DNA from 3 places in the Rhizobium binxianense genome. Region 1 is predicted to be linked to each of the others. Evidence: riboswitches for the same ligand, from Rfam matches in the RefSeq annotation. Region 1 holds a riboswitch; each other region holds the start of a gene.

The links. A riboswitch is a leader RNA that binds a small molecule or an ion and turns the genes downstream of it on or off. The one in region 1 is predicted to bind cobalamin.
Region 2: it holds a riboswitch for cobalamin, as region 1 does, so the genes downstream of both, nrdH (glutaredoxin-like protein NrdH) here and cobU (bifunctional adenosylcobinamide kinase/adenosylcobinamide-phosphate guanylyltransferase) in region 1, are expected to answer to the same signal.
Region 3: it holds a riboswitch for cobalamin, as region 1 does, so the genes downstream of both, bluB (5,6-dimethylbenzimidazole synthase) here and cobU (bifunctional adenosylcobinamide kinase/adenosylcobinamide-phosphate guanylyltransferase) in region 1, are expected to answer to the same signal.

The regions. Positions count from the first base shown of each region.
Region 1 covers NZ_CP118713.1:2,197,091-2,204,026, reverse strand. Annotated here, with positions in the region: gene PO860_RS10985 (adenylate/guanylate cyclase domain-containing protein) at 1-616, shown strand, start outside; gene PO860_RS10980 (chloride channel protein) at 681-2,471, opposite strand; cobalamin riboswitch at 2,724-3,116, shown strand; partial or broken gene PO860_RS22330 (tRNA lysidine(34) synthetase TilS) at 3,268-3,423, opposite strand; gene cobU (bifunctional adenosylcobinamide kinase/adenosylcobinamide-phosphate guanylyltransferase) at 3,465-3,989, shown strand; gene cobW (cobalamin biosynthesis protein CobW) at 3,994-5,049, shown strand; gene cobN (cobaltochelatase subunit CobN) at 5,053-6,936, shown strand, end outside.
Region 2 covers NZ_CP118713.1:3,686,206-3,693,141, forward strand. Annotated here, with positions in the region: gene nrdE (class 1b ribonucleoside-diphosphate reductase subunit alpha) at 1-1,623, opposite strand, end outside; gene nrdI (class Ib ribonucleoside-diphosphate reductase assembly flavoprotein NrdI) at 1,602-2,006, opposite strand; gene nrdH (glutaredoxin-like protein NrdH) at 2,018-2,239, opposite strand; cobalamin riboswitch at 2,521-2,743, opposite strand; gene PO860_RS18075 (heavy metal translocating P-type ATPase) at 2,960-5,221, opposite strand; gene PO860_RS18080 (MerR family transcriptional regulator) at 5,293-5,715, shown strand; gene PO860_RS18085 (TIGR03862 family flavoprotein) at 5,784-6,936, shown strand, end outside.
Region 3 covers NZ_CP118713.1:2,056,894-2,063,829, forward strand. Annotated here, with positions in the region: gene PO860_RS10255 (DUF2865 domain-containing protein) at 1-859, shown strand, start outside; gene bluB (5,6-dimethylbenzimidazole synthase) at 890-1,579, opposite strand; cobalamin riboswitch at 1,622-1,808, opposite strand; gene PO860_RS10265 (MFS transporter) at 2,258-3,661, shown strand; gene PO860_RS10270 (3-deoxy-7-phosphoheptulonate synthase) at 4,334-5,395, shown strand; gene PO860_RS10275 (TolB family protein) at 5,392-6,219, opposite strand; gene PO860_RS10280 (NAD+ synthase) at 6,264-6,936, opposite strand, start outside.

The sequences.
Region 1 (6,936 bases):
CAGGACGAGTGCGCGCATTCTCGCCGGCGAAACCCAGCGGGGAACGGGCGGCTCCATCAATGCCGCGATCCTGCTTGCGGACCTCAGGAATTTCACCGCCCTGACCGAAGCCTATCAGCCCGAAGAGATCGTCGGCTTTCTGAACGAACATTTCGAACTGATCGACCGGCATGTCGAGGAAAATTCCGGCGAGATCCTGAAGTTCATGGGCGACAGCGTGCTGGCGATCTTTCCGACCGATGCGGACGATCCGCAACGGGCCTGCGTGGCGGCACTCGCTTCGGCGAGGAACCTGCTGAAGGCAAACGAGGCGCTCAATCGCGAGCGGACGGGCAATGGCGGCCCCGATATCGGCGTCGACGTCGTTCTGCATCTCGGCGAGGTTTTCTACGGAAATGTCGGCGCCCATGGCAGGCTCGATTTCACGGTGATCGGCAGGGCGGTCAACGAGGCCTCACGGCTCGAAAAGCTCTGCGGCACGCTGGATCAACCCCTGTTGATGTCGGAGAGCTTCGCGACGACCTGCGCCGCGCCTTGCCAATATCTCGGATCGTTCGAGCTGCGCGGGGTTTCGAAGCGGGCTGATGTCTTCAGGCTCGCCGACGCCGCTGAATAATTCAAAGTGCAGCAGCGTCCTTTGAGCGTCTGAAAAGACGTGGGGCGCTGTCGGTCGGAGCGGCTCAGATCTCGCCTGACACTTCGCGGCGGCGGCGGTCGAGTTCTTCGCTGTAGCGGCGCAGCGTGTAGCTTTCGCTGAGCTGGCCGATCACCTTGCGTTCGATCAGATTGTTGACGACGGCGAGCGCTTCGCTTTCGCTCTTGTCGAAGATCGCCGCCGCTTGCCTGGCATTCATCTGCGGCTGCAGGAAATCGTTGCGGTAGCGGATGAAGTCGGCAAGCGACTTGCCCTCGTCCTGGGCGTCGGTCGGATTGGCGTAGATCTCCGGCACCAGCAGCAGGCCCGCATATTTGTCGCTCTCCTCGACAAGGATGACGCGTTGGGTCGAGCCGATCGGGAAGGCCTGCTTGAATTCTTCCAGCGAGATGCCTGATTTGGCGGTCTTGACGTCTGATCGCATCAGCTTGTTGACGGTCAGGTTGCGAATCCAGCCCACGTCGTGGGCGCTGCGGATGCTCTCGCCGCGCAAGTGGAAGCGCCACGTGGCGAAGGAGTAGCCGAAGGTCGAGCGCACCACGAGCGACGAGGTGATGACGGCGGCAAGCACCAGTGCGGTAATCGGGAAATCGCCGGTGATTTCCAGCGCCAGGAAGGTCATCGTCAGCGGCCCGCCGATGACGGCGACGGCGAGCGAACTCATGCCGACCACGGCATAGATAACAGGCGTCAGCGTCGCATCGGCGAAATAGGGGCCGCAATAGGCAAAGAGCTTGCCGAGCAGGGCACCCATGAACAGCGAGGCGAAGAACAGGCCGCCTCTGAAGCCGGAGCCGATCGAGATCGCCGAGGCAAAGGATTTCAAGAGGAAGAGGCCGATCAGCGTCGGGATCGCCACATCGCGGGAGAGGTTGAGATGCAGCGCGCCGTGGCCGGCCGAAAGCACCTGCGGAGAGATCATCGCCAGCAGTCCGACGACGATGCCGCCAAGCGCCGGGCGGAAGGGCGGAGCGATCGCACTCTTGCGCGCCAGTTCCTCGACGAAGGCGACGCCCTGCATGATCAGGATGCCGACACCGGCGCAAAAGGCGCCGAGCAGCAGGGCCGGGATATAATCGGCCGGCACGACCGTGCCGAAGCTGCCGATATCGATGGCGAAATCGCCGTCGGCAAGCAGCCTTGCAATGAGAGTGGAGACAAGGGCCGAGACAACCACGGGGGTCAGCGAGACGATCGTATAGGTGCCGATGATCAGCTCGAAGGCATAGAAGGCGCCGGTCAGCGGCGCGTTGAAGGCGGCGGCGATAGCGCCGGCCGCCCCGCAACCGACGAGCACGCGCAGATCAGAGCGGCGAAGCTGCAGCTTCAGGCCGAATTTCGAGGCGATGCCGGCGGCAAGCTGGGTATAGCCGGCCTCGAGCCCGACGGAGGCGCCGAAGCCGTTGGAGATCAGGTTCTGCACGGCAACGATGATGCTGTCGGTCAAGGACAGGCGGCCGCCATGCAGAGCATTGGCCTCGATTGGATCGACCATCGGCTTCTTGCGTCGTTTCGCCAAGATGAAAAGCAACAGCCCGAGCAGGATGCCGCCGACGACAGGGGCCGCGAGCAGCAGCAGCTTGTCGTCGATGTCGGACGAGCTCAGCCTTTCGTCGTCGGCGATGCCGAAGACCAGCCGGTGCAATTCATTGGAGACGAAGCTCATGCCGGTGACGGCAAGCCCCGAGGCGATGCCGACGACAGCGCCCGCAAGCGACAGGCCGACCTCGCTGCGGCGGGTCAGCGCACGCAGCCGCCCCGGATCAAAGAAAACACGCAGCGCGCGCAGACGGCGCCGATCCAATTTCATAAGCATGGCCAGACAACTAGGCGGGGAGAGGCTCGGTCAAGGGCGGTGGCGCAGTCCGCTTGCAGTGCAATTGCGGCGAAAAGCCGGCGTTCGGGTCAAATATTTATGACGTAAGTCTCTGATAAAAGACGATATTTCTGGTGGAGTAAGTCATGTTTGAATGAGTGCGCCGCCTTACCGGCGATCGGGCGGCCGTCAAGGCCGGTTGACTTCACTCCCGGGCTTGCCTAACCATCCCTCAACGGATGGTCACCTGACCATCCTGATATAACGGATGGTTCCGGATCGGTGTAGCGCCCTTCCGGATGAAAAGGGAATGTGACGGGGCGGACCCAAGCCGGGCGCCTTTATCACAGCCGACCCCGCGACTGTAGAGCGGTCAGGGTCTTCCATCCGGCATCGAGCGCTTCCGGCCGGCCCCTGCAATGGTGCAGGCGGGACGGATGGGCGATATGCCGGAAAAGCCACTGGACATGCATGGTGATCAACCGGGGTCGGACGCCTCTATATCTACGAATCGTCCACTCTTTCACCGATGCAGCCGGGAAGGCGAGGCAGATCCGCCGGCAGGATCAGGGCGACCGGTTTCCGGTCCGCCCCGATCGGCCGACAACCGCGAGCCAGGAGACCTGCCATCCCGTGCCGGGCGAGAAGCCCAACCCTGGGCGCTATGCCCGCTGCCAGCACGGAGGTTGTCTTGGCTGAACGATTGAATTCAGCGCGGCCTGGTGCGGCGCGGTTTGGCGGGACCTTACAGGTGTCGGCGCCTTCCGTTGCGGCGTGTTTGGTGGGTACATTCCTCTCCTCCCTCATTCCTGTGCTCGTCACAGGAATCCAGTGCGCCCAAGTCCTTGGGCGCGGAGGACTCCCCTTTAACCGAGTCATTCACGGCGCGGACGCGCCGTGGCTGGATTCCTGTGAGATCCCTCGTGCAAAGCCCGAGGAAGGGAATGAGGGAGGGTGGCGGAACGTCGCGTTTCCTCTGGCGACGGTCTGCATATGACAAGCGTCCCATCCAACACCGTCTTCATCCTCGGCGGCGCCCGCTCCGGCAAGTCCCGCTTCGCCGAATCTCTTGTCGTCGCCACCGGCCTCGATCGCCACTACCTCGCCACCGGCCGCGCCTGGGACGAGGAGATGCAGGCGCGCATCATCAAGCACAAGGTCGATCGCGGCCCGTCCTGGGCGACGCATGAGGAGCCGCTCGATCTGGTCGGCAAGCTTGCCGCCATCGACGGCGAAGGGCGCATCGTGCTGATCGACTGCCTGACGCTCTGGGTTACCAATCTGATGATGGAGCAGCGCGACATGGCGGCGGAATTTGCCGCCCTTGCCGATTTCCTGCCCGGCGCCAAAGCGCGGCTCGTTTTCGTTTCCAACGAGGTCGGCCTCGGCATCGTGCCCGACAATCGCATGGCGCGGGATTTTCGCGATCATGCAGGCCGGCTGCACCAATCGATCGCGGCGAAGGCCGCTGAAGTCTATTTCATCGCGGCAGGCCTGCCGCTGAAAATGAAGGGTTAAGTCCATGAACCAGCAGAAGATTCCCGCAACCGTCATCACCGGCTTCCTCGGCGCCGGCAAGACGACAATGATCCGCAACCTGCTCACCAATGCCGGCGGCAAAAAGATCGCGCTCATCATCAACGAATTCGGCGATCTCGGTGTCGACGGCGACGTGCTGAAAGGCTGCGGTGCGGAGAATTGTAGCGAGGACGATATCATCGAGCTCACCAACGGCTGCATCTGCTGCACCGTCGCCGACGATTTTATTCCGACGATGACGAAGCTGCTCGAGCGCCAACAGCGGCCCGACCATATCGTCATCGAAACCTCGGGCCTCGCCTTGCCGCAGCCGCTGGTCGCTGCCTTCAACTGGCCCGATATTCGCACCCAGGTGACCGTCGATGGCGTCATCACTGTGGTTGACAGTGCGGCCGTGGCCGCCGGGCGTTTTGCCGACGACCATGATGCCGTCGATGCGCGCCGCGCCGAGGATGAATCGCTCGATCACGAAAGCCCGATCGAGGAGCTGTTCGAGGATCAGCTCACCTGCGCCGATCTCATCGTTCTCAACAAGACCGACCTGATCGACGTCGCCGGCCTTGGCCGCGTGAAGAGCGAGGTCGCCTCGCGCATTGCCCGCAAGCCCGTGATGATCGAAGCCAGGAATGGCGAGGTGCCGGCAAGCGTGCTGCTCGGCCTCGGCATCGGCGCGGAAGACGATATCGCCAACCGCAAGTCCCATCACGAGCTGGAGCATGAGGACGGCGAGCCGCACGGTCACGACGAATTCGACAGTTTCGTCGTCGAGCTTGGTGCGATTGCGGATACATCAGGTTTCGTCGAGAAGCTGAAGGGCATCATCGCTGAGCATGATGTGCTGCGCCTCAAGGGCTTCATCGAGGTTTCCGGCAAGCCCATGCGCCTGCAGCTGCAGGCCGTGGGTGCGCGCATCGACCAATATTTCGACCGCGCCTGGGCACCGGGTGAAGCGCGCAACACGCGTCTCGTCGTCATCGGCCTCCACGAGATGGATCAGGACGCGGTGCGCAAGGCGATCGAAGCGCTGGTCCGAGGATAGAGAATGCATCTGCTTCTGGCCCAGCAGGGGACGATCAGTGACGGCGACGAGGCCATCGACCTCGGCCAGTCGCCGGGCGATGTCCTGTTCCTCTCGGCCGCCGACACCGAGCTTGCGGCAATCGCCGCGGCTCATGCCGGCGGGGCGAGCGGATATGCGCTGAGGCTTGCCAGCCTGATGAGCCTGAAGCATCCGATGTCGGTCGATACCTATGTCGAGCGGACGGCGCGGCATGCGAAGCTGATCATCGTGCGGGCGCTGGGCGGAGCGAGCTATTTCCACTATGCGCTGGAGGCGTTGCATGCGGTCGCGGCTCGCAGCGGGGCGCTGATTGCAGTGCTGCCGGGCGATGCCAAGCCGGATGCGGGACTGGTTTCTTTTTCCAATGTTGATCTCGACGATCTCAATGCGCTCTGGGCCTATCTGATCGAGGGCGGCGATGCCAATGCGCGGGCTTTTCTCGATTATGCCGGGGCGATGTTGTCGGGTGCCGAGAAGCCGGCACCGGCGGTGCCTTTGATGAAGGCGGGGATCTGGTGGCCGGGGCGAGGGCTGATCGGGGTTGAGGAATGGCTGCCGGTTGTTGCTGCGGAGGTGTCTTCGGGTGTGGCGATGGTCGCGGAGGAGGGATTTGAACCCCCGACAGTCGCCATCAGCTTCTACCGCGCCCTCGTTCAAAGCGGCGAGACCGGGCCGATCGAGGCACTGGTCGAGGCGCTGGCCGCACTCGGCCTTCGGCCACTGCCGGTCTTTGCCTATAGCCTCAAGGATCCGATTTCCAAAGGCATTCTCGAAAGCGTGTTTTCGGCGCTGAAGCCCGATGTGGTCATCAATACCACCGGCTTTGCGGTCTCCGCGCCGGGTGCGGACCGGCAGCCGACGGTGCTGGAGGCGAATGGGGCGATCGTGCTGCAGGCGATCCTCTCGGCCTCGTCGAGGGATGCCTGGGCCGCTTCCTCTCAGGGCCTTTCGGCGCGTGATCTCGGCATGAACGTTGCGCTGCCCGAGGTTGACGGCCGAGTGCTGGCGCGGGCTGTCTCCTTCAAGACGGCGGCGCGCTACGACGCGGCGGTCGAAACGAATATCGTCGCCAGCGAACCGGATGCCGGCCGGGTGCGTTATACGGCGGAGCTTGCCGCCAACTGGGCGCGGCTGCGCGGGACACCGGCGCAGGGCCGGCGCATCGCGCTTGTCATGGCGAACTATCCGAACCGTGATGGCCGGCTCGGCAACGGCGTCGGCCTCGATACGCCGGCCGGAACCATCGAGGTGCTTCGCGCGATGGAGGCAGCGGGTTATCCGGCCGCCGATATTCCGGCCAACGGCGACGCGCTGATCCGGCATCTGATGGAGGGGCCGACCAACTCGGGACGCGACGGCAGGGTCATCCGCGAGACACTTTCCCTGAGTCGCTACAACGGCTTCCTGGAATCTCTTCCCAATCAGATTCAGGATGAGGTGCGAGCCCGCTGGGGTAATCCCGAGGACGATCCGTATTTTCGCGAGGGCGTCTTCGCCCTGCCTTTCGCCCGCTTCGGCGGGGTGCTCGTCGGCATCCAGCCGGCGCGGGGCTACAATATCGATCCAAAGGAGAGCTATCATTCGCCGGATCTCGTACCGCCGCACGGTTATCTCGCTTTCTATGCCTTCCTGCGCCGTGAATTCGCGGCCCATGCGGTCATTCACATGGGCAAACACGGCAATCTCGAATGGCTGCCGGGCAAGGCGCTGGCGCTGTCGGAGAACTGCTATCCCGAGGCGATCCTTGGGCCGCTGCCGCATCTCTATCCCTTCATCGTCAACGATCCGGGCGAGGGCACACAGGCCAAGCGCCGGACTGCCGCCGTCATCATCGATCATCTGACGCCGCCTTTGACGCGGGCCGAG
Region 2 (6,936 bases), 1.5 Mb from region 1:
CTTGAAGCTCTGGCCGCGTTCGACCGCCAAAAGGTTCGAGGCGCGGATCGCGTGATAGGTCACCGTATAGAAATAGATGTTGGTGAAATCGACGCCTTCCCTGGAGCCGTAGAAGATGCGTTCGCGGGCGAGGTAACCGTGCAGGTTCATCTGACCGAGGCCGATCGCATGGCTCTCGTCATTGCCCTTCTCGATCGAGGGAACCGAGGAGATGTGGCTCATGTCGGAAACGGCCGTCAAAGCCCGGATCGAAGTCTCGATCGTCTTGCCGAAATCGGCGGAATCCATCGCCGCGGCGATGTTCAGCGAGCCGAGATTGCAGGAAATGTCCTTGCCGAGATATTTGTAGGAGAGGTCGTCGTTGTATTCGCTCGCCTCGCTGACCTGCAGGATTTCCGAGCAGAGATTGCTCATCGAGATGCGCCCGGCGATCGGGTTCGCCCGATTCACCGTGTCCTCGAACATGATGTAAGGGTAGCCGCTCTCGAACTGGATTTCGGCGATCACCTGGAAGAATTCGCGCGCCTTGATCTTCTTCTTCGAGATGCGGGCGTCCGCGACCATCTCGCGATACTTTTCCGTCACCGAAATCTCGGTGAAAGGCACGCCATAGACGCGTTCCACGTCATAAGGTGAGAACAGGTACATGTCCTCATTATTCCTAGCGAGCTCGAAGGTGATGTCCGGCACGACGACGCCGAGCGACAGCGTCTTGATGCGGATCTTCTCGTCGGCATTTTCGCGCTTGGTATCGAGGAAGCGCATGATGTCGGGGTGGTGGGCGTTGAGATAGACGGCACCCGCCCCCTGGCGCGCGCCGAGCTGGTTGGCATAGGAGAAACTGTCTTCAAGCAGCTTCATCACCGGGATGATGCCCGACGACTGGTTTTCGATCTGCTTGATCGGCGCGCCCGCCTCACGGATGTTGGTCAGCGACAGCGCCACGCCGCCGCCGCGCTTCGACAATTGCAGCGCCGAATTGATCGATCGGCCGATCGATTCCATATTGTCTTCGACCCGCAGCAGAAAGCAGGAGACCAGTTCGCCACGCTGCTTCTTGCCGGCATTGAGGAAGGTCGGCGTCGCCGGCTGGAAACGGCCGGAAATGATCTCGTCCACTAGGTCGCGGGCAAGTGCCTCGTCGCCGCGCGCCAAGGCCAGCGCCACCATGCAGATGCGGTCCTCATATCGCTCGAGATAGCGCTTTCCGTCGAAGGTCTTCAGCGTGTAGCTGGTGTAATATTTGAAAGCGCCGAGGAAGGTCGGGAAACGGAATTTCCTGGCATAGGCCTCGTCGAACAGATCGCGGACGAAATTGAAGGAATACTGGTCGAGAACCTCCTGCTCGTAATAGCCCTCGGTCACGAGGTAATCGAGCTTTTCCCTGAGATTGTGGAAAAACACCGTGTTCTGGTTCACATGCTGCAGGAAATATTGCTTGGCTGCCAAACGATCCTTGTCGAGCTGGATCCGCCCCTCATCGTCATAGAGGTTCAGCATCGCGTTCAGCGCGTGGTAGTCGACCGCATCAGCCGCTTTCAAAGGGCGTTCGCCGGCGGGATGAGCAAAAGTGTTATGCGGTTTTGCGCCCGCATCCCGCGTCAGAGTTGTTCCCGTGTCCAAAACCGTTCCATTCCGTGTTTGACGTTGGCGAGGTCGTCTTCGGTGCCCAGCAGCTCGAACCTGTAGAGGTAAGGTACCTGGCATTTCCGCGAGATCACGTCGCCGGCGAGCCCGTATGTCTCGCCGAAATTGCTGTTGCCCGCGGCAATCACGCCGCGGATGTGTCCTCGGTTTTCCGCATCGTTCAAGAAACGGATCACCTGCTTGGGAACGGCCCCCTTGCCGCCGTCGCCGCTATAGGTCGGCACGATCAGCACGAAGGGTTCGCGGATATGGAACGCGTCTGCGCCGCTTGAGGGAATGCGCGCCGCGCGCAGTCCGAGCTTGGCGACGAACCGATGGGTATTCTCGGACCGGCTGGAATAATAGACGATCAGCCCCATCGCTTTTCCGATCAGGAAAGTGCGCTGATCATGTCGGGACGGAAGCCCGCCCAATGCTGCTCGCCGGCGATGACGACCGGAGCCTGCATGTAGCCAAGGCTGCGGACGCGATCGAGCGCTTCGGCATCCTGCGAGATATCGACGATGTCATAGTCGACGCCCAGCCGGTCGAGGGCGCGGTAGGTGGCGGTGCATTGGACGCAGGCAGGCTTGCTGTAGACGGTAATGGTCATGATATTCCTCGTGACGACGCGATTGGGACGCAGGACATCGATCGGAAATCTCTTGATATCCGTCGAAAAACACTCTGATGTTTTGCAGCTATGCGGCTTGTTCAGCCGCCGGGCGTGATCCGCCCTCTTGGTGCGGGTGGCGGCCTGGACTGAGATACTGACATGACTTCACCCCGAAGTGGCTCAATGCGAAGGTTTCGGGGGCGAAGGTTCGGGCCTGCGAAACGCGATGCGGAGACATCCCCGCAGCCATGCAACGCGACCATCCGGACACCCCGCCCGTGGACGTTTTGTTCGAGGCAGGTCTCCTGGCTCACGGGTCAAAGCACCCTGCCCCAGCCTTCCCGGAGCATCATGCTCCAGTGACCTGAAATCGGACAGTTGCTCACCGCTTACAGTTGCGGGGGCAGCTCCGGCATTGCCGCGCCATGATGGCGAAGCGCACCGACCCGTCTTAGCCGCCGATCCTCACGAATCGACGGAACCTCGAACACTAGATATAGTACCTCAATCCAAATTCGCGTCAACGGATGGTTTTTGCCTTGCGTTACGACAGGTTTGAAATTGCTGCATTCCTGTGAAAAACAGGGATAACCAAAGCTTAAAGAAAGCGGGCTGTGGAGAAAGCCTTGATGAGAGCCGGCTATGGCCGGCGCCAAGATTTCGATTCGAGATCACGCCCGAATCGTCGATGGGACATCCCGCCGGTGACCCGCGATGTTATATCTTTATCCGAAGCAGCCTGAGCGCATTGATCGTCACCAGCACGGTGGCGCCGGTATCGGCGAGGATCGCCGGCCAGAGTCCGGTGATACCGGCGATCGTCGTCACCAGGAACACCGCCTTCAGCCCGAGCGCGATGGTGATATTCTGCAGGATGTTGCGCATCGTGCGTTTGGACAGTTCGATCATCCGCGCCACGTCGCCGACGCGTCCGTGCAGCACTGCGGCATCCGCCGTCTCCAGCGCCACATCGGTGCCGCCGCCCATGGCGATGCCGATATCGGCAGCCGCCAGCGCCGGCGCGTCGTTGATGCCGTCGCCGACCTTGGCGACGACAAAGCCCTCGCGCTTCAATTCGCCGACGACCCGCTGCTTGTCCTCCGGCATCATCTCGCCGCGCCAGTCGATGCCGAGCATGACGGCGACGGCCGCCGCCGTCCGCTTGTTGTCGCCCGTCAGCATCATCGCCTTGACGCCGGCCGATTTGAGCGTGGAAAGCCCCGCCTGCGCATCCTCGCGCGGCTCGTCGCGCATGGCGATCAGGCCGGCCGTGGCACCGTTGACGAGCAGCACCGATACGCTCTTGCCCTCGTCGTTCAACGTCGTGATGCGTGCATCCTGTTCGACGCTGAGCACCCCGCGCTCGCGGCCGGCCGGCGGTGACAACAGGTCCAGCGTCTCGCCGCCGACCTTGCCGCTGACACCCTTGCCCGGCAGCGCTTCCAGCTCGAAGGCCGGCGGCACGGGAACGCCGTCGGCCTTGGCACGGTTGAGGATCGCCAACGCCAAGGGATGGCTGGAACCCTGCTCCAGCACCGCCGCCCGTGACAGCAGCTGCGCCTCGCTCAGGCCAAAGGAAATGATGTCAGTCACCTGAGGCTTGCCTTCCGTCAGCGTGCCGGTCTTGTCGAAGGCGACCATCGTCACCTTGCCGAGCGTTTCCAGCACCGCTCCGCCCTTCATCAGCAGCCCGCGCTGGGCACCTGCCGAAAGCGACGCGGCGATCGCCGCCGGCGTCGAAATGACAAGCGCGCAGGGGCAGCCGATCAAAAGGATGGCAAGGCCCTTATAGACCCATTCATTCCAGAAGCCGCCGAGCAACAGCGGCGGAGCGACCGCAACGAGTGCGGCGACCACCACCACGCCGGGCGTGTAATAGCGCGAGAAGCGATCGATGAAACGTTCCGTCGGCGCCTTGGATTCCTGCGCCTCCTCCACCAGCTTGACGACACGGGCAATGGTATTATCGGCAGCGGCCGCCGTGACGCGAACCCTGAGTACCGCATCGCCATTCACCGTGCCGGCAAAAACGACGGCATCGACACCCTTGCGCACCGGCGTGCTTTCGCCGGTCACCGGCGCCTCGTCGATCGCGCTCTCGCCCGAGACGATGATGCCGTCCGCCGAGATCCGGTCGCCCGGACGCACCATGATGATGGCGCCGACGGCGAGGCTTTCCGCCGGCACGTCGCGCGTCTGGCCATTGTCTTCGAGCAATGCGTTCTTCGGCACCAGGGCCGTCAGCGACTGGATGCTTTCGCGCGCCTTGCCCGCCGCCACGCCCTCCAGCAGCTCGCCGACGAGGAACAGGAACACGACGGTTGCCGCTTCCTCGCCGGCATTGATGATGACGGCGCCGACGGCGGCGATCGTCATCAGCATCTCGATTGAAAACGGCGTTCCCGAGAAGGCAGCCATGACCGCGCGCCGCGCGATCGGCACCAGGCCGACCAGCATGGCGATGATGAAGGCGTAGGAGGCGATCGCAGGCACCAGATGGCCGATGGCATAGGCGGCAATCAGCGCCGCACCTGAAAGGATGGTCAGTCTGCCCTTCTTGCTCTGCCACCAGGGACCGGCCATCAGCGCATGGTCGTGCCCATGCAGACCTTCGATTTCCTTCCCGCCGCGGGCATGGCCATGATCATGGCCCGCATGATCGTGATTATGACCTTCGTGATCGTGATGGTCATGGCCCGCGTGATCGCCGTGGTCGTGATGATCGTGCGCGCCACGGTCATGCGCGGGTGCTGCGTTTCCGGCAAAGGGCGAGACCGAATAACCGAGCCCCGTCACCTTCTTCTCGATCGCCTTGAGGTCGCTGCTGCCGTCATGCCGGACGGTCATCGTGCCTGCCATCACCGAGACGGAAACATCGGCGACACCGGCAACGCGTCTGACCGCGGTATCGATCTTGGTCGCACAGGAGGCGCAATCCATGCCGCCGACCCGGTATCGTGTCTCGCTCGTCTCAACCATCATCCGCTTCCTTGTCAAACAGAAGCATCCCTCCTACATCCTCTAGCGACTAGAGGTGCAAGAGAGAAATCATGAAAAAGATCACGATCGGTGAAGCTGCGCGCCGGAGCGGCGTCAAGGTGCCGACGGTGCGTTACTATGAAAGCATCGGCCTGCTCGCGGCCCCGAGCCGCAGCGAAGGCAACCAGCGCTCCTTCGAGCCCACCGATATCAACCGCCTCGCCTTCATCCGCCATGCCCGTGAACTCGGCTTCGAGATCGAGGCGATCCGCACGCTGCTCACCCTGCAGGACGATCCGCACCAATCCTGCGCCTCGGCCGACGCCATCGCCAAGGCCCGCCTCATCGAGGTCGAGCAGCGCATCCGCAGCCTGATGGCGCTGAAGGCCGAGCTCGAAACCATGGTGGAAGGCTGCGGCCACGGCCGCGTCGACCAATGCCGCGTCATCGAGGTGCTCGCCGATCACGGCCAGTGCACGCATCCGCACCACTGATCCCTGCCCTTGCAGGCAATCCCAGCCCGCGCCAAAACTGCATGCAGACAGAATCGGGCGAGATATCAATGAACCAGAAGCAGATTGCCATCATTGGCGGCGGCCCGGCGGGCCTTGCGGCCGCCGAACTGCTCTCGCTCTCCGGTCATGCGGTGACGGTCTACGACGCCATGCCGACCCTCGCCCGCAAATTCCTGCTGGCCGGCAAGTCGGGTCTCAATATCACCCATTCCGAGGATTATGCCCGCTTCACCACACGCTTCGGCACCTCCGCCGCCCCTCTGCGCCCCGCGCTCGATGCCTTTACCCCTGACGATATCAGGGATTGGGCCACGGGCCTCGGGACCGAGACCTTCGTCGGCTCGTCCGGCCGGGTCTTTCCGACGGTGATGAAGGCGTCTCCCTTGCTGCGCGCCTGGCTCAGGCGATTGGAGGCGCAGGGCGCCACGCTGCGCACTCGCCATCGCTGGATCGGTTTTGCCGACGAGGGTTACACTTTCGAAACGCCCGAAGGGCGCAGCATCGTCTATTGCGACGCAGCCCTGCTGGCGCTCGGCGGCGCAAGCTGGCCGCGCCTCGGCTCCGATGCAAGCTGGCTGCCCTGGCTCTCGGAGAGGGGCGTGGAGATCGATGCCTTCCAGCCCGCCAATTGCGGCTTCGTCGTCGACTGGAGTCAAAACTTCAGCGATCGTTTCGCCGGCGAGCCGGTGAAGTCGGTCACCGCCACATCGGAAACCGGCACCTTTCCCGGCGAATTCGTCATCACTGCAAGCGGCATCGAGGGCAGCCTGGTCTATGCCCATGCGGCGAGCCTCCGCGACCAACTGCTGAACCGTGGCTGCGCTGTCCTGACGCTCGACCTCGCCCCGGGCCGAACGATCGAAAGGCTGACCCACGACCTCAAGCGGCAGGACGCCAAATCGAGCTTTTCAAACCGCCTGCGCAAGGGAGCCGGCCTCGACGGCGTCAAGGCGGCGTTGCTGCGCGAACACGCTCCCGAGCGCGACCGGACCGATCCGGAACGTCTTGCCGGCATGATCAAGGCCCTGCCGGTGCCGGTGATCGAAACCCGGCCGATCGCCGAGGCGATCTCGTCGGCGGGTGGCATCCGCTGGAGCGGCGTCAACGAAGACTACATGTTGAAGGCACTGCCGGGCACTTTCGCCGCCGGCGAGATGCTCGACTGGGAAGCGCCGACAGGCGGCTATCTCCTCACCGCCT
Region 3 (6,936 bases), 140 kb from region 1:
CATGGTCGTGATCGGCGGCGAGAATGACGATTATTGCGCCGAGCTGTCGCAGGCCGAAGCCCGCATGATCGACAATATCGGTTATCTCCAGGACCGCCGCAACGAGCTGGCCGGCCAGAAGGGCGATGATGGCGAGCGCCGCGAACTGATTGCCGCTCTCGACAGCAATGGCTGCAACATCGAAAACTTCTATGCGCCGAGCGACCGCAACGCCGCCGACCCTGCCCCGAGCATCGAGGAGCAGGCGATGCGCAACGATACCTTCATTCCGCTCGGCGGCGGTGAAGAGATCGATCCGCGTTACGGCCTGCCGCGGGCCGAGATGCTCTCGCCGGTCAGCACCATGTGCGTGCGCAGCTGCGACGGCGGCTTCTTCCCGATCAGCTCGAACGCCACTTCGGTCGATTTCGGCCGCGACGCTGAGACCTGCGCCAAGATGTGCCCGGGGATCGAGACGGAACTGTTCTATCGTGACGTGACGAGCACCGAAGCCTCGAACATGATCTCGGTCGCAACCGGCACGCCCTACAGCGCCATGAAGAACGCTTTTGCCTATAAGAACCGCACGCCTGGCGAAAAGTCCTCCTGCGCCTGCAATCTCACCGCCTATTACGACGAGATGCGCGGCAAGCAAGCCTTGAGCGAACCGCCGCAACAGGGCTCGATCACATCAATCCGAACCAATCCGCCGGCGAAGGCTGCCACCGCTGCCGTGCCGCAGCCATCCGTTCCCGACCGTCCTTACGATCCCGCACAGAACAAGGTCCGCCAGGTCGGCCCGCAATTCCTCGCCGGCGATCAGGGCTCGATCGACCTCGCCAATCCGGCAACGCCGGGCCCGCAGCCACAACAGCAGTGATTGGCCGAGCCGGGTTCGAGGCGACGCTGTTCAGCGCTCTCGCCGTCCCCAACCGTCGTGAAACACGAGCTCCTCGAGCGGCAGTCGCTGCCGCCAGCCTTTGACGGAGAGTTCCGGCTCGTCGTAGAGCTTGTCGACGAAACCGGCGCAGAGCCAGGCGACCACCTCGACATGCTCGGGTATGCCGAGAATGCTCTTCAGGTCACCCTCGCGAAAGATACTGACCCATCCGATACCGATCCCTTCGGCGCGGGCCGCAAGCCAGAGATTCTGTATGGCGCAGACTGTGGAATAGCTATCCATCCTGGGATTGTGCGTGCGCCCCAGCACCACGCTGCCGCTGCGGGTGGGATCGCAGGTTACGCATATGCCGAGCGGCGCCTCGACGATGCCTTCGAGCTTGAGGGAACGGTAGACCTGCCGCCGCTCGCCCTCAAACATCAAAGCCGCTTCCTCGTTGGCCTTCGAAAAAGCATGCTGGATGCGCGCTCGCACGGTTGGACTTTTCACCAGAATGAAATTCCACGGCTGCATGAAGCCGACAGAGGGCGCATGATGAGCAGCCGTCAGCAGCCGCTCCACGACATGGTCGGGCAAGGGATCGGGCAGGAACTGACTGCGCACGTCACGCCGCGTCATGATCGCGTGATAAACGGCCTCGCGTTCGGCCAGCGAAAAACCGGACGCCGCCAAAAGGGCATCCTCATCAAAGGGTCGCATCGTCAAATCCCCAACAACGCAACCGCCCGCCGTCCGCGCGGGTTGGGTCTATCTTGCCAGGCCGGTCTTCTGACTTGGCGTCATCCGTCTGCCGCAGCCTTCCCGGCAAAAGCCAGTGGCGTAGTGATGCGGCAAGCGTCGGCCTTACAGCGTTGGGCACGTTCCGGTCTTGCACCGGATTCCCGATTCTCCCGCCTCATCGGCGGGCACCTGACAGCGCATGTATTTCAGGAAAGTGCGGTGGCGGCAAGCCGCGAGCAGGCGGCGCCGGCACGCGGTCGAGAGGACGGCGCGGCATCCGCCGCGATTCCTCATCCTGAGGTGCCCCGTAGGGGCCTCGAAGGACACGCCGCAGCGCCGCTTCTTTCGTCGTTCACTATTTCGCGTCCACGCCGGTGCACCCGCCTCGCCCTTCGAGGCTCCGGCCTTTGGCCTGCGCACCTCAGGATGAGGCTCTCTTGGGCGTTGGTGCACCCGGCTAAGATGACCGTGCGGCTGCCTGGTTTTGTTGCTTGCCCTTGAAGCGTCTGTCTCCAACGCACCGCCCGCCCCGCGTCGGTTTGAAGCGGCTCGGCAAACCCCTTCATCGATAGTTTCTATGGCCCTATCGCCACCGAAGGCGTATGGACGATATAGTCCCTCACAGCATCCCGGTTGCCCGTGCCCCGCCTCACGCCCATGATCCTCGCGGTCGCCCTGTTCATGGAACAGATGGATTCGACCGTGATCGCCACCAGCCTGCCGGCTATCGCGGCCGATATCGGCACCTCGCCGATCGCGCTGAAGCTGGCCGTCACCAGCTATCTCGTGGCGCTGGCGATCTTCATTCCGATCAGCGGCTGGATGTCCGATCGTTTCGGCGCACGCAATGTCTTCCGCCTGGCGATCTTCGTCTTCATGATCGGCTCGATTGCCTGCGCCTTTTCCCATTCGATCGCGGCCTTCGTCGTCTCGCGGCTGATCCAGGGCGCCGGCGGCTCGATGATGACGCCGGTCAGCCGCCTGCTTTTGGTCCGGGGAACACCGCGCCACGAGCTCGTCGATGCCATGGCCTGGCTCACCATTCCGGCGCTGATCGGCCCGATCATGGGGCCGCCGATCGGCGGTTTCCTCACCACCTATCTCACCTGGCACTGGATCTTCTGGATCAACGTCCCGATCGGCGTGCTCGGCATCATCCTCGTCACGCGCTTCCTGCCGGCGGTCGAGCCGCGCAGTCCGCGGCCGATGGATTTTCCCGGCTTCTTCCTCTGCGGCATCGGCTTTTCCGGCGTCGTCTTCGGCCTGTCGGTCATCAGCCTGCCGGCCGTGCCCGTCGTCTACGGCTACGTCACGGTGGCGATCGGCGTTCTTGCCGGCCTCCTCTATCTCCTGCATGCCCGCCGCGCGCCCTATCCGCTTCTCGATCCGAAAATGTTCCGCTATCCCCTGTTCCGGGCGGCGATCCTCGGCGCTTCGAACTTCCGCATGGGGCTCGGCGCTCTGCCGTTTTTGATGCCGCTGATGCTGCAGCTCGGCTTCGGCCTGACGCCGCTGCAATCGGGTTCGGTCACCTTCGTCAGCGCGCTCGGCTCGATGGGATCGAAATTCGCCGCCTCGCACACCTTCAATGCCTTCGGCTTCCGGACCGTCATATCGATCACCACCTTGCTGGCGGCGATCTTCCTCGGCATCAACGGCCTGTTCACCGCCGAAACGCCGCTGTTCCTGATCATGGCCTGCCTGCTGATCGGCGGCCTGTTCCGCTCCATGGCTTTCTCGGGCGTCAACGCCATGGCCTTCGGCGATATCGACAATGCCGACAGCAGCCAGGCGACCGCGATCAATGCCGTTGCCCAGCGCATCTCCATGGCGATGGGTGTGGCGATTGCCGGCGGCATCCTCGAAATTTCCAGCAGCTTCCATGGCGGCAGGCTGCTGGTTTTGGATTTCCACATCGCCTTCTTCAGCGTCTCGGCAATTTCGGCGCTGGCCTGCATCACCTTCCTGCGCCTGCCGCGCGATGCCGGCGCAGAACTGACGACGCGCCGCCGCAAACACCGGCAGGCCGAGCCCGAAGAGGCGATCGCGGAAAACAGCTGATCGAGGCAGATCTCCAGTGGGCGTGATAGCGAAATAACACGCGTGTGCTCCGGCATCCCATTCTACTTTATGATTTCAGCGCCTTGCAGAAAGGCGACTAGGCCTTTCCCGGGCCGCTGCCGAGCAGAGCGCCTCGTTCGACGCCGAAAGGGCTCGCAACGCACTGTTGACGGAGGAGGCGAGCAAGTTCCCAAGATCCTTCGGCGCCGGCAAGGACATGGTCTTCGTCGATGAGATCGAAAAGGACGAATCGACCTAGACGCTGCAGTCGCAGGCAAGCGTCACAATATCGGATGACAAGGGAAGGCCGATCGGCGCCATCACCGTCGGCCTGAACGTCGAGGCTCTCTGATCTCAGCTTCTGCGTTCATATCGCCCAGAAGCAGCGCGCTTTTGGGCGATATGCTTTTTGCCTCCTGCGGTAACGATTGGTCGTCCCGCAGGAGCCGGATTTTCAGGCCGCAAATTCTGCGTGACATCATGCGGTTGCGACGCTACATACGCCTGATGTCGACCACTTCGATCTACGCCTCGCGATTTTATTGGTACCGCTGCTTCCAGCGGATGCGGGTCTATGCGTAACTGAAGTCGACGCGACGACAACCCGAACAGCCGCTAGTCTACCTGGCGGCTTTTTTGTTCCACCCGGTATGACCAAACAGGAGCCATACCGTGTCCGATACCATTGACGATCTGCGAATTCTCGAGATCACGCCCCTCACCAAACCCGCCGATATCCTCGCGGAAATCCACCGCGACGCTGTTGTCACCGAAACCGTGACCAGCAATCGCGATGCGATCCATAAAATTCTCCAGGGCGAAGGCGATCGCCTGGTCGTCGTCATCGGCCCCTGCTCCATCCACGACCCCGTTGCCGCCCGGGAATATGCCGCGCGGCTCCAGGAGCAACGACATCGCTTTTCCGACGACCTCGAAATCGTCATGCGCGTCTACTTCGAAAAGCCTCGCACCACCGTCGGCTGGAAGGGCCTGATAAACGACCCGCATCTCGACGGCAGCTATCGCATCGAGGAAGGCTTGAGGATTGCCAGGCGCCTGCTGCTCGACATCAATGCCATGAGCCTTCCGGCCGGCGTGGAATTCCTCGACACGATCACGCCGCAATACATTGCCGACCTCGTCAGCTGGGGCGCGATCGGCGCTCGCACGACCGAAAGCCAGATCCATCGGCAGCTCGCCTCCGGCCTCTCCTGCCCGATCGGCTTCAAGAACGGCACCGACGGGAGCGCCCGCGTCGCACTCGATGCGATCCTGGCCGCATCGCAGCCGCATCACTTCCCCGCCGTCACCAAGGACGGACAGGCGGCGATCGCCTCGACGAAGGGCAATGAGGACTGCCACATCATCCTGCGCGGCGGCAAACAGCCGAACTATGAGGCGGCCGATGTCGAAGCGGTGACCACCGAAGCCGTCAAGCTCGGCGTCGCCCCGCGCATTCTCGTCGATGCCAGCCATGCCAACAGCGGCAAGGACCCGATGAACCAGCCGCGCGTCGTCAAATCCGTCGCCGCGCAGATCGCCGCCGGAAACCGCGACATCAAGGGCATGATGATCGAAAGCAACCTTGTTGCCGGCCGCCAGGATCTCCTTCCCGGCAAGCCGTTGGTCTACGGCCAGTCGATCACCGATGGCTGCATCAACTGGGATATGTCGGTCGCGGTGCTGGAAGACCTGGCACAATCCGCCCGCGAGCGGCGCCGGATTCGCGTTTAGGCGGTCGGGAAATAGCGCACATAGGCGAATTCTTCGCCATCAGGAGACCAGCAGGGCACGTTGATGGTGCCCTGCCCGCCGAACAGCTCGAACAGCGTCTTCAGATTGCCGCCGTCCATGTCCATCAGCCGCAGCCGCACGTCGAGATCGCGGGGATGATCGAAGATCGAGGGGTCGTAGGACAGGATCAGCACCTTGTCGTTTTTGGGCGACGGATGGGCGAACCAGTTGCCCTGATTGTCCGAGGTGACCTGCTCCAGCCCGGTGCCGTCGGGGTGAATGCGCCAGATCTGCATCAAACCGGTGCGGCTGGAATTGAAATAGATCCATTGCCCGTCGGCGGAATAATCCGGTCCGTCATTACGGCCCTCGCCATGCGTCAGCCGCGTCTCGGCGCCGCCGTCGACAGAGATCGTAAAGATGTCGAAAAGGTCGTCGCGGATGCCACAATAGGCAAGCTGGCGGCCATCCGGCGACCAGCCATGCCAGTAGGATGGCAGGTTTTGCGTGACGAGCCGCGGCGTACCGCCTTCGATCGGCAGGACGTAGATCGCCGACTTGCCGAATTCGGTCTTGTCGGAGATGACAATCTGAGTGCCATCGGGCGAAATGCCGTGATCATTGTTGCAGTTGACGGCAAAGCCGGTATCGACCTTGGTGACCTCGCCGCCATCGAGCGGCAGCCGGTAGAGCAGCCCGTCGCCGTTCAGCAGCAGATAGGAACCATCAGGCGAAAAGTTCGGCGCTTCAACCAGCCTGTCCGTCTGCCAGACTTCGCGCGCCCTGCCCGTCCTGACATTATAGATCTCGACCGAGCTGCGCATGTTTCCTCCCAAAAATCTCCACGCCGTCAGCGATCCCGATTGCGCTAGCGATCCCGGAACCGGTTGGTGATCGGATAGCGCCGGTCGCGCCCGAAATTCTTCTTGGTGATCTTCACGCCCGGCGCCGATTGCCGGCGCTTGTATTCGGCGAGATAGAGCAGGTGCTCGACGCGGTGAACGGTCGCCACGTCATGGCCGCGCGCGACGATCTCTTCGACCGCCATCTCCTTTTCCACCAGGCATTCGAGGATATCGTCGAGAACGGGATAGGGCGGCAGCGAATCCTGATCCTTCTGGTCGGGACGCAGTTCGGCCGACGGCGCCTTGTCGATGATGTTCCGCGGGATCACCTCGCCGGAGGGACCGAGCGCACCCGGCGGCACATTCTCATTGCGCCAGCGCGACAGCGCATAGACCTGCATCTTGTAGAGGTCCTTGATCGGATTGAAGCCACCGTTCATGTCGCCGTAGAGTGTGGCGTAGCCGACCGACATCTCCGACTTGTTGCCCGTCGTCACCACCATCGAGCCGAACTTGTTGGAGATCGCCATCAGGATGACGCCGCGGGCACGGCTCTGCAGGTTCTCCTCGGTGATGCCGCTGTCCGTGCCCTCGAAAAGGCTGGCGAGCGCACCGCTGAATCCCGTCACCGGCTCTTCGATCGGCACGATGTCGTACCGGCAGCCGAGCGCTTTGGCGCAATCGGCCGCGTCCTTC